2 regions of the Actinoallomurus sp. NBC_01490 genome follow, and region 2 is predicted to be linked to the other one. Evidence: riboswitches for the same ligand, from Rfam matches in the RefSeq annotation. Region 2 holds a riboswitch; the other holds the start of a gene.

Region 1 (4,402 bases), 3.5 Mb from region 2:
TACCGGCACCGTTCCCTCCTGGACGCCGGCCTCGTCGTCCCCGGCAGCTCCGACCGGCCCGTCGTACGCGGGGCTCCGCTCCTCGGCATGCACGCCATGGTCGGCCGCCGGACCGAGAGCGGTCGGCCGTTCGTCCCCGAGGAGGGAGTCACCCCCCTGGAGGCGCTGCACGCCTACACCCTCGGTTCGGCCCACGCCGCGTTCGAGGAGCGCCGCAAGGGCAGCATCACCCCCGGCAAGCTCGCGGACCTCGCCGTACTGTCCGCGGATCCCACGTCCACCGCCACCGAGGACATCGCCGGCATCCGCGTGCTGGCCACCCTCGTCGGCGGACGGCTCGAGGAGGTCTGATGCCCGTACGACCCGCGGAACCCGCCGACTTCGAGGAGATCTGCGCCCTGCTGCTGGCCCACGCCGCGCACGAAGGCGTCGCCGACCGGGTGCGGCTGGACCGGCAGGAGACCTACGAGGCGCTGTTCGGGGAGCATCCGGTCGCCTGGGCCCACATCGCCTCGCCACCGGACGAGCCGGACGCCGTCGCCGGGTTCGCGCTGTGGTACCCGACGTTCTCCTCCTGGGACACCCGGCCCGGCATCTGGCTGGACGACCTGTACATCAAGCCCGAGTACCGGCGGTACGGCCTGGGCCGCGAGCTGCTGTCCGCCCTGCGGTCGCTGACCCGCGGCCGCCTCGAATGGGACGTCGCGCACGGCAACGACGCGGCGGAGAGCTTCTACCGGAGCATCGGCGCCGAGCCCGTCGGCGGCTGGACCCGCTACCGGTGGAACGTCCAGTGAGCCGGCCGCCCCAGCCGGACGGCCGGGTCCGCGCCGCCGCGGTCGCGCTGTTCGCCGCCAAGGGCTTCCACGGGACGGGCATCCGTGAGCTGGCCGACGCGGCCGGCCTGTCCTCGGCGACGCTCTACCACTACATGGGGACCAAGGAAGACCTGCTCGTCGACATCATGCAGACGAGCCTGGACCGGCTGCTCACCGCGGCCGGCCAGGTCCTGACGGAGTCACCCTCACCGGTGGCCGCGATGAACGGCCTGGTGCAGACCCATGTCGTGGCTCATGCCCTGCGGCGGTCCGAAACGCTCGTGGTCGACACCGAGTTGCGCGCGCTCTCGCCGGAGCGCCGCCGTCCGATCGTCGCGCTCCGCGACGAGTACGAGGACCTGTGGGAATCGGTCATCGAGAAGGGCCAGGCGTCCGGCACGTTCCAGGTCCCGGACCCCTCGGTGGCGCGGCTCGCCCTGCTGCAGATGTGCAGCGGCGTCGCCAACTGGTACACCGCGGGCGGCCGGCACGCCCTCGCCGAAGTCGCCGAGACGCACGCCCACCTGTCCCTGGCCATGCTCGGCGCCGCACCGGACCCCGGCCTGCCGCCCGCCGGCCACTACATCCGCCTGGTCACCGGCGTCTGGGGCGACGACGAGACCTGAGACGCGCCCTAGGAGGCGCGGCCGCGGGGGATCAGCGGGTGACCGGTCTCGCGTAGCCGCCAGCGTCCGCCGTCGCGGCTCAGCCAGGTCTGGGTCAGGGGGCCGGCGTCCAGACGCCAGAAGCATTCCGGCGGGGCGCCCAGGGTGTGCAGGACGGCGGCGCGGACGACCGCGGGGTGCGTGACGGCCGCGATCCGGGCGGGGCCGGTGGGGAGTTCGTTCAGCCAGCGCGCCACGCGGGCGACCAGCGCGGACACGGACTCGCCGCCGTGCGGGGCCGCGCCGGGGTCGGTCAGCCAGGCGTACAGGTCCGCGGGGTGGCTCGCCTCCAGTTCGGCGAGGGTCGTACCCCGCCAGGCACCGGCGTCCAGGTCGGCCAGCGCGGGGTCGGCGACCGCGTCGAGTCCGAGCGCGTCGGCGGTCTGCCGGCAGCGTTCCTCCGGACCCCGGTAGGTCGTCGTGACGCGGCGCAGCACTCCCTGTCCGGCGGTCGCCGTCTCGGCGTCGCGCGGGTCGAGCGGTTCGTCGTCACCGGGAAAGCGGGCCTGCCGGGTCGTGGCGGTGGCCGCGTGGCTGACCAGCACGATACGAACGGTCATGAGCCCTCCTTCGTCGGAGGGGTCACCGCAGGGGCGCGTCTTTTGATTCCCTCGCTTCGCTCGGTCATGGAGTGCGACCTCCCGCGCTGTTGACGGTCCGGAACGCCGGTCGTACGATCCGGACGAACGTGATGGTAAGAGGAAGCCGGTGCAAATCCGGCACGGTCGCGCCACTGTGATCCGGCCCACGGGCCGGAAAGTCAGACCCTCCGCCGTCAGAAGCGCTCCACCCGTGACAGGGACGCCGGATCCCTTTAGGAGGCTCTTGCGATGACCACCTCGACGCTGCCCACCACCCGTACGACACCCGTCGTCGTGCCGGGCGCCCGGGCCGCTCTGTGGCTGTTCGGCACCGTGCTGCTCTGCCTGGCCGCGTACTACTTCATCGGCGTCGACCAGGGCGCCACCTCGGTGTTCGGCGACAACATGTACATCCACGAGTTCGTGCACGACGCGCGCCACTTCCTCGGGTTCCCCTGCCACTGATCCCGCGACACCGCACCCGAAGGAGTACGCCGTGGAACGGCGATTCATCGTGCGTGGGCTGCTCGTGGGCGCGATCGGAGGGATCCTGGCGTTCGTCTTCGCCCGGATCTTCGCCGAGCCGCAGATCCGGGCGGCCATCGACTACGAGAGCGGGCGTGACGCCGCCCAGGCCCTGCTCGACAAGGCGGCGGGCATCACCCCCGAGGCCGCGGAGCCGGACCTCTTCAGCCGTACGGTCCAGGCCAACGTGGGGATCGGCGCCGGCGTCATCGTGTTCGGCGCCGCGATGGGCGGCCTGTACGCGGTGGCCTACCTGCTGGCCTGCGGCCGCACCGGGAACCTGCGGCCACGGACGCTGGCGCTGCTGGTCGCCCTCGGCGGCTTCCTGGGCTTCTACCTGATCCCCTTCGTCAAGTACCCGGCCGACCCGCCCGCGATCGGTCACGAGGAGACCATCCGCGCGCGGGGCGGCCTGTACCTGCTGATGGTCGGGTTCTCCATCGCGTTCCTGGTCCTGGCGGTCTGGCTGGGGCAGAAGCTGAGGCCCCGGTTCGGAAACTGGAACGCGACGCTGCTGGCCGGGCTGGCCTGCGTCGTCGCGCTCGGCATCGTGATGTTCGCGCTCCCCTCGTTCGGACACCTGTCGGCGAACGTCCACGAGTACGGCCGGCACGCGACGGAGACGCCGCCGCCGCTCAGGAACCCGCAGGGAGGGATCGTCTACCCGGGCTTCCCGGCGGACGTGCTGTTCTCCTTCCGCCTGTACTCGGTGGCCGCCCAGGCGATCATGTGGGCCGCGATCGGCCTGTGCTTCGCGCCGATGGCCGAGCGCCTGCTCGCCCGTACCGCCGGCGAACCACGGTCCGCGGAGGCACCGGCCACGGCATAAGGCTCCACGCGAGACGACTCCCGGCAGGTCGGCCGCCGGGAGTCTTCGGCACGCCCGCGTACAGGGACACAGTCGACGACACCCCCAACATCTAGGGGTGCTGTCGTGCTGATGCCACTACATGTATGGTTCTCGTGTTCCTGGTGCGCCTGTGCCTCCTGCGGCAAAACGGTGTGAGAGGGAACCCAGTGAAAGAAGCTCGCGAGGAAGAGAGCACGTGACACAACAGCTCATCGCGCCGCCCACGTCGGACGCCGATCCGGAGCGCACGCTCGCCGCGGAGATCGAGCGTGCCTGCGCCGGTCTGCCGGACGCCGACCCGCTCCGCGTCGGCGACGCCGGCGACCTGGCCGAGGCCGTACGACGGGCCGCCGCGCTGGTGATCACCGACCCCGCCTACTCGACGGTGGCGGCGCGCCTGCTGGCCCGGTCGATCGCCGAGGAGACCGGGCCGGTGACGTTCACCGAGTCCGTCGCGGCGGCCTATGAGCAGGGCCTGCTGAACGAGGAGACCGCCGGGTTCGTCGCGCGCGAGGCGGCGGCGCTGGACGCCCTGGTGGACCACGGCGCGGACGACCGGTTCACCTACTTCGGGCTGCGGACGGTCTATGACCGGTACCTGCTGCGGCATCCGACGACGCGGCGGGTGCTGGAGCGGCCCCAGCACTTCTTCCTGCGCGTGGCGTGCGGACTGGCCGGGAACGTGGGGGAGGCCGCCGAGCTGTACGGGCTGATGTCGCGGCTGGCGTACCTGCCGAGCTCGCCGACGCTGTTCAACTCCGGCGCCGCCCGCCCGCAGCTGTCCTCCTGCTTCCTGCTCGACTCACCGCGCGACGAGCTGGAGGCGATCTACGAGCGGTACGGGCAGGTCGCGCGGCTCAGCAAGTACGCGGGCGGGATCGGGATCTCCTGGAGCCGGGTCCGCAGCCGGGGATCGCTGATCCGGGGCACGAACGGCCACTCGAACGGGATCGTGCCGTGGCT
Region 2 (4,402 bases):
CGGGTGGTCCTGCGGCCCGTCACGCAGGCGGACCTCGATCTCTTCGAGGCCGAGTTCTCAGGCCCCGAGGGGACCGGCGTTCACCAGTGGTTCGGGTACCGCAGCCCCGTCGACCTGCGGCGCCGGTTCGCCGAGACGGGACTGCTCACGCCGGACGGCGGCACTCTCACGGTCTGTGCAGAGGACGGCGACGTGGCGGGCCGGGTCGAGTGGTTCAAGAGTTCGTGGGGCCGTCCGGAGACGTCGTGGTGCTGGACCGTCGCGATCGGGCTGCGGCCGAGCTGCCAGGGCCGGGGGATCGGCACGGAGGCGCAACGCCTCCTGGTGGCCTACCTGTTCGACCACACGCGCGCCCAGCGGATCCAGGCCTTCACCGACAGCGGCAACCTCGCCGAACAGCGGGCACTGGAGAAGGCGGGCTTCGAACGGGAGGGCGTCCTCCGCCAGGCCCAGTGGCGCGCCGGACACTGGCACGACCAGGTCCTCTACTCGACGCTACGTCCCACAACGGTGGGTGACGAAGGTCGGGGTGCTGACAAGCCGTGAGAACGGCCCGCAGGTTCTGGATGGGGCGCCGGCGCTTACGCGGGCACCATGGCGCGGATCGCCTTGAGGGTCGGTTCGTCCTTCACGCCGGCGATCAGCAGGGTGGTCACGGGGGAGTCCAGCCACAGCTCCAGCCGTTCGCGGATGCGGTCCAGCGGGCCGAGCAAGGAGATGGCGTCGGCCAGGGCGTCCGGTACGGCCTTGACCGCCTCGTCCCGGCGACCCGCGAGGAACAGGTCCTGCACCCGCGCGGCCTCCTCGGCGTACCCCAGCCGGCCGATCAGGTCCAGGTGGAAGTTGCGGTCGCGGGCGCCCATGCCGCCGATGTAGAAGGCCAGCGGGATCTTGGCCACCTCCAGCGCGGCCGTCAGGTCGTCGGTGACGATCGTGGTGACGGTCGCGGCGATGTCGAAGCCGTCCGGGCGGTCGCGCAGTGACGCGCCGAAGACCGGTTCGATGCATTCGGGGTCGACGAACAGCGGCAGCCAGCCCTGGGCGATCTCGGCCGACAGCGCGACGTTCTTCGGGCCCTCCGCGCCGAGGTAGACCGGGATGTCCGGGCGCACCGGGTGCGCGATCGACTTCAGCGGTTTGCCCAGGCCCGTCACCCCGTCGCCCGCCCCGTACGACCGCAGCGGCAGCGGGTAGTGCGGGCCGGGACTGGTCACCGGTTCGGCGCGTCGCCACACGTCGCGCAGGATCTGGACGTACTCACGGGTGCGCGCGAGCGGACGGGCGAACGGCACGCCGTACCAGCCCTCCACCACCTGCGGCCCGGACGCGCCGAGCCCGAGCGTGAGCCGTCCGCCGGACAGCGCGTCGAGGGTCAGCGCGTGCATGGCGGTTGCGGCCGGGGTGCGTGCCGACATCTGCGTCACCGCCGTGCCCAGGCCGATCCGCGAGGTGCGCGCGCCGTACCAGGTCAGCGTGGTGAAGGCGTCCGATCCGTACGCCTCCGCGGTGAAGACCTGGTCATAGCCCAGGCGCTCGGCGGCGAGCACGGTTTCGGTGTCGTCAACGGGGTCCCGCTGCCAGTAGCCGAGGTTGATGCCGAGCCTCATGCGCACCTCCGGAAGAAGTAGAACGTGTTCCATTCAAACAGGAACAGACCGGCATACACCTGTCGAGGACGGATCGGCTGTGTGCGATGCTGTGCGTCGGCGGTACGCGGAGGAACCCGGTGAGACTCCGGGGCTGTCGCGCAACTGTGACCGGGGAGTTCGCCCTCACCGACGGCCACGGCGTAAGCCGGAAGGCCGAGGGCGGGTGACGATCCGGGAGCCAGGAGACTCCGGCCGCCACCTGCAGGCCACCTACGGGCGCGCAACCCGAGGAAGGACGAACACCGGGTGAACACCTACCCGTTCTCCGCCGTGGCGGGGCTCGAGGACCTCAAGCTCGCCCTGCTGATCAACGCGGTGTCGCCGTCGGTCGGCGGCGTCCTCGTACGCGGCGAGAAGGGCACCGCGAAGTCGACCATCGTCCGTGCGCTCGCCGGGCTGCTGCCGGCCATCTCCGCCGTGGCGGGCTGCCGGTTCTCCTGCGACCCGGACGCGCCCGACCCCGAGTGCCCCGACGGCCCGCACGACGACGCGGAACGGCACGAGCGCCCCGCCCGGCTCGTCGAGCTCCCGGTCGGCGCGTCGGAGGACCGCCTCGTCGGCTCGCTCGACATCGAGCGGGCGCTCACCGAGGGCGTGCGCGCCTACCAGCCCGGCCTGCTCGCCGCCGCGCACCGGGGCGTGCTCTACGTCGACGAGGTGAACCTCCTCCACGACCACCTGGTGGACCTGCTGCTCGACGCCGCGGCGATGGGGCAGTCCTACGTCGAGCGCGAGGGCGTCTCGGTGCGGCACGCCTCCCGGTTCCTGCTCGTCGGCACCATGAACCCCGAGGAGGGCGAGCTGCGTCCGCAGCTGCTCGACCGGTTCGGGCTGACCGCCGAGGTCGCCGCCACGCGTGACCCCGACGAGCGCGCCGAGGTCGTACGCCGGCGCCTCGCCTACGAGGCCGACCCGGCCGGGTTCACGGCCGACTGGGCGCGCGCCGACGCCGAGCTGGCCTGGCACATCCAGGCCGCCCGCGACCGTCTCCCCGAGGTCGTGCTGTCCGACGGCGCGCTGCGGCAGATCACCGCGGTCTGCGCGGAGTTCGAGGTCGACGGGCTCCGGGCCGACCTGGTGATGGCCCGCGCCGCGATCGCGCTGGCCGCCTGGCACGACCGCGGCGCCGTCACGCCCGCCGACGTACGCCTCGCCGCCCGCCTCGCGCTGCCGCACCGGCGGCGCCGTGACCCCTTCGACGCGCCCGGCCTGGACGAGGACCGGCTCGACGACGTGCTGGACCGCACCGGCGACTACGACACCGAGGAGGACCCCCGGCCCGGCTCCACCCGGCCGAAGCCTCCCTCGCCGCCCGTCCCCGAGCCCCGGCCGCCGGCCGAGGAGGACGGCTCGGAGATCACCACCGAGGACCCCGAGCCCGAGCCCGAACCGGAACCCGACCCGGACACCGATCCCGACGGCCCGGGTTCCGGTACGCCCCTGCCCGACGCGGTGGACCTGCCGGCCGAGGGGGCCCTGGTCGACATCGGCCAGGCGCTGTCGGGCAACGCGGCGTCCCGCGCCGACCGGCCGAAGACCTCCCCGGCCGACGCCGCCTACCGGCCGCGGCTGTTCGTCGTGCCGGGCATCGGCGAGGGCGCGCCCGGCCGCCGCTCCCGCTCGCGCACCCCGTACGGCCGTACGACCGGCGCCCGGCCGGGCTTTCGCACCGTGCACCTCGCCGGCACCCTCTTCGCCGCCGCGCCCCATCAGCGGTCGCGCGGGCGCAGCGGACCGGGCCTGGTGATCCGCGCCGACGACATCCGCGAACCGGTCCGCGAGGGCCGTGAGGGCAACCTCGTGCTGTTCGTCGTCGACGCCAGCGGCTCGATGGCGGCCCGGCGGCGCATGCGCGCGGTCAAGGGCGCCGTGCTCAGCCTGCTCCTCGACGCCTACCAGCGGCGCGACAAGGTCGGCCTGGTCACCTTCCGGGGGCGCGACGCCGAGACGGCCCTGCCGCCGACCTCCTCGGTCGAGGCCGGCGCGCGCCGCCTGGAGGACCTGCCGACGGGAGGCCGTACGCCGCTCGCCGCCGGGCTGCTGCGGGCCGCCGGCGTGCTGCGCGCCGAGCACCTGCGCGACCCGGCACGGCGCCCGCTCGTCGTCATCGTCACCGACGGCCGTGCGACGCACGGCTCGGTCGACGACGCACTGCGCGCCGCCACCCTGCTGCGGGAGGCCGCCTCGGTCGTGGTCGACTGCGAGAGCGGCCCGGTGCGCCTCGGCCTCGCGGCCCGGCTCGCCGAACGCCTCGGCGCCGAGCTCGTCCGCCTGGAGGACCTGCCCGCCGACGGCCTGGCCGGCGTCGTACGCGACCGGAGGGTCGCCTGATGCCGCGCGGCAGGCCCGAGAGCGTGCCGGACGACGGGCTGACCACGAGGCAGCGGCGGAACCGCCCGCTCGTGATCGTCCACACCGGCCAGGGCAAGGGCAAGTCGACCGCCGCCTTCGGGCTGGCGCTGCGCGGCTGGAACCAGGGCTGGCCGATCGGGGTGTTCCAGTTCGTCAAGTCCGCCAAGTGGCGCATCGGCGAGGAGCGCGCGCTGCGCGTGCTCGGCGCGTCCGGCGAGGGCGGGACGGTCGCCTGGCACAAGATGGGCGAGGGCTGGTCGTGGATCCAGCGGCCCGGCACGGAGGACGACCACGCCGCGGACGCCCGCGAGGGCTGGGAGCAGATCAAGCGCGACCTCGCCGCCGAGACCTACAAGCTCTACGTCCTGGATGAGTTCACCTACCCGATGAAGTGGGGCTGG

Evidence for each region. A riboswitch is a leader RNA that binds a small molecule or an ion and turns the genes downstream of it on or off. The one in region 2 is predicted to bind cobalamin.
Region 1: it holds a riboswitch for cobalamin, as region 2 does, so the genes downstream of both, OG417_RS51950 (CbtB domain-containing protein) here and OG417_RS14235 (magnesium chelatase subunit D family protein) in region 2, are expected to answer to the same signal.

The regions. Positions count from the first base shown of each region.
Region 1 is NZ_CP109433.1:11,238,484-11,242,885, reverse strand. Features, by position in the region: gene OG417_RS51970 (amidohydrolase) at 1-351, shown strand, start outside; gene OG417_RS51965 (GNAT family N-acetyltransferase) at 351-797, shown strand; gene OG417_RS51960 (TetR/AcrR family transcriptional regulator) at 794-1,444, shown strand; gene OG417_RS51955 (histidine phosphatase family protein) at 1,453-2,043, opposite strand; cobalamin riboswitch at 2,120-2,274, shown strand; gene OG417_RS51950 (CbtB domain-containing protein) at 2,314-2,529, shown strand; gene OG417_RS51945 (CbtA family protein) at 2,561-3,418, shown strand; gene OG417_RS51940 (ribonucleoside-diphosphate reductase subunit alpha) at 3,636-4,402, shown strand, end outside.
Region 2 is NZ_CP109433.1:2,954,016-2,958,417, forward strand. Features, by position in the region: gene OG417_RS14225 (GNAT family N-acetyltransferase) at 1-546, shown strand, start outside; gene OG417_RS14230 (LLM class F420-dependent oxidoreductase) at 582-1,607, opposite strand; cobalamin riboswitch at 1,717-1,838, shown strand; gene OG417_RS14235 (magnesium chelatase subunit D family protein) at 1,896-3,980, shown strand; gene cobO (cob(I)yrinic acid a,c-diamide adenosyltransferase) at 3,980-4,402, shown strand, end outside.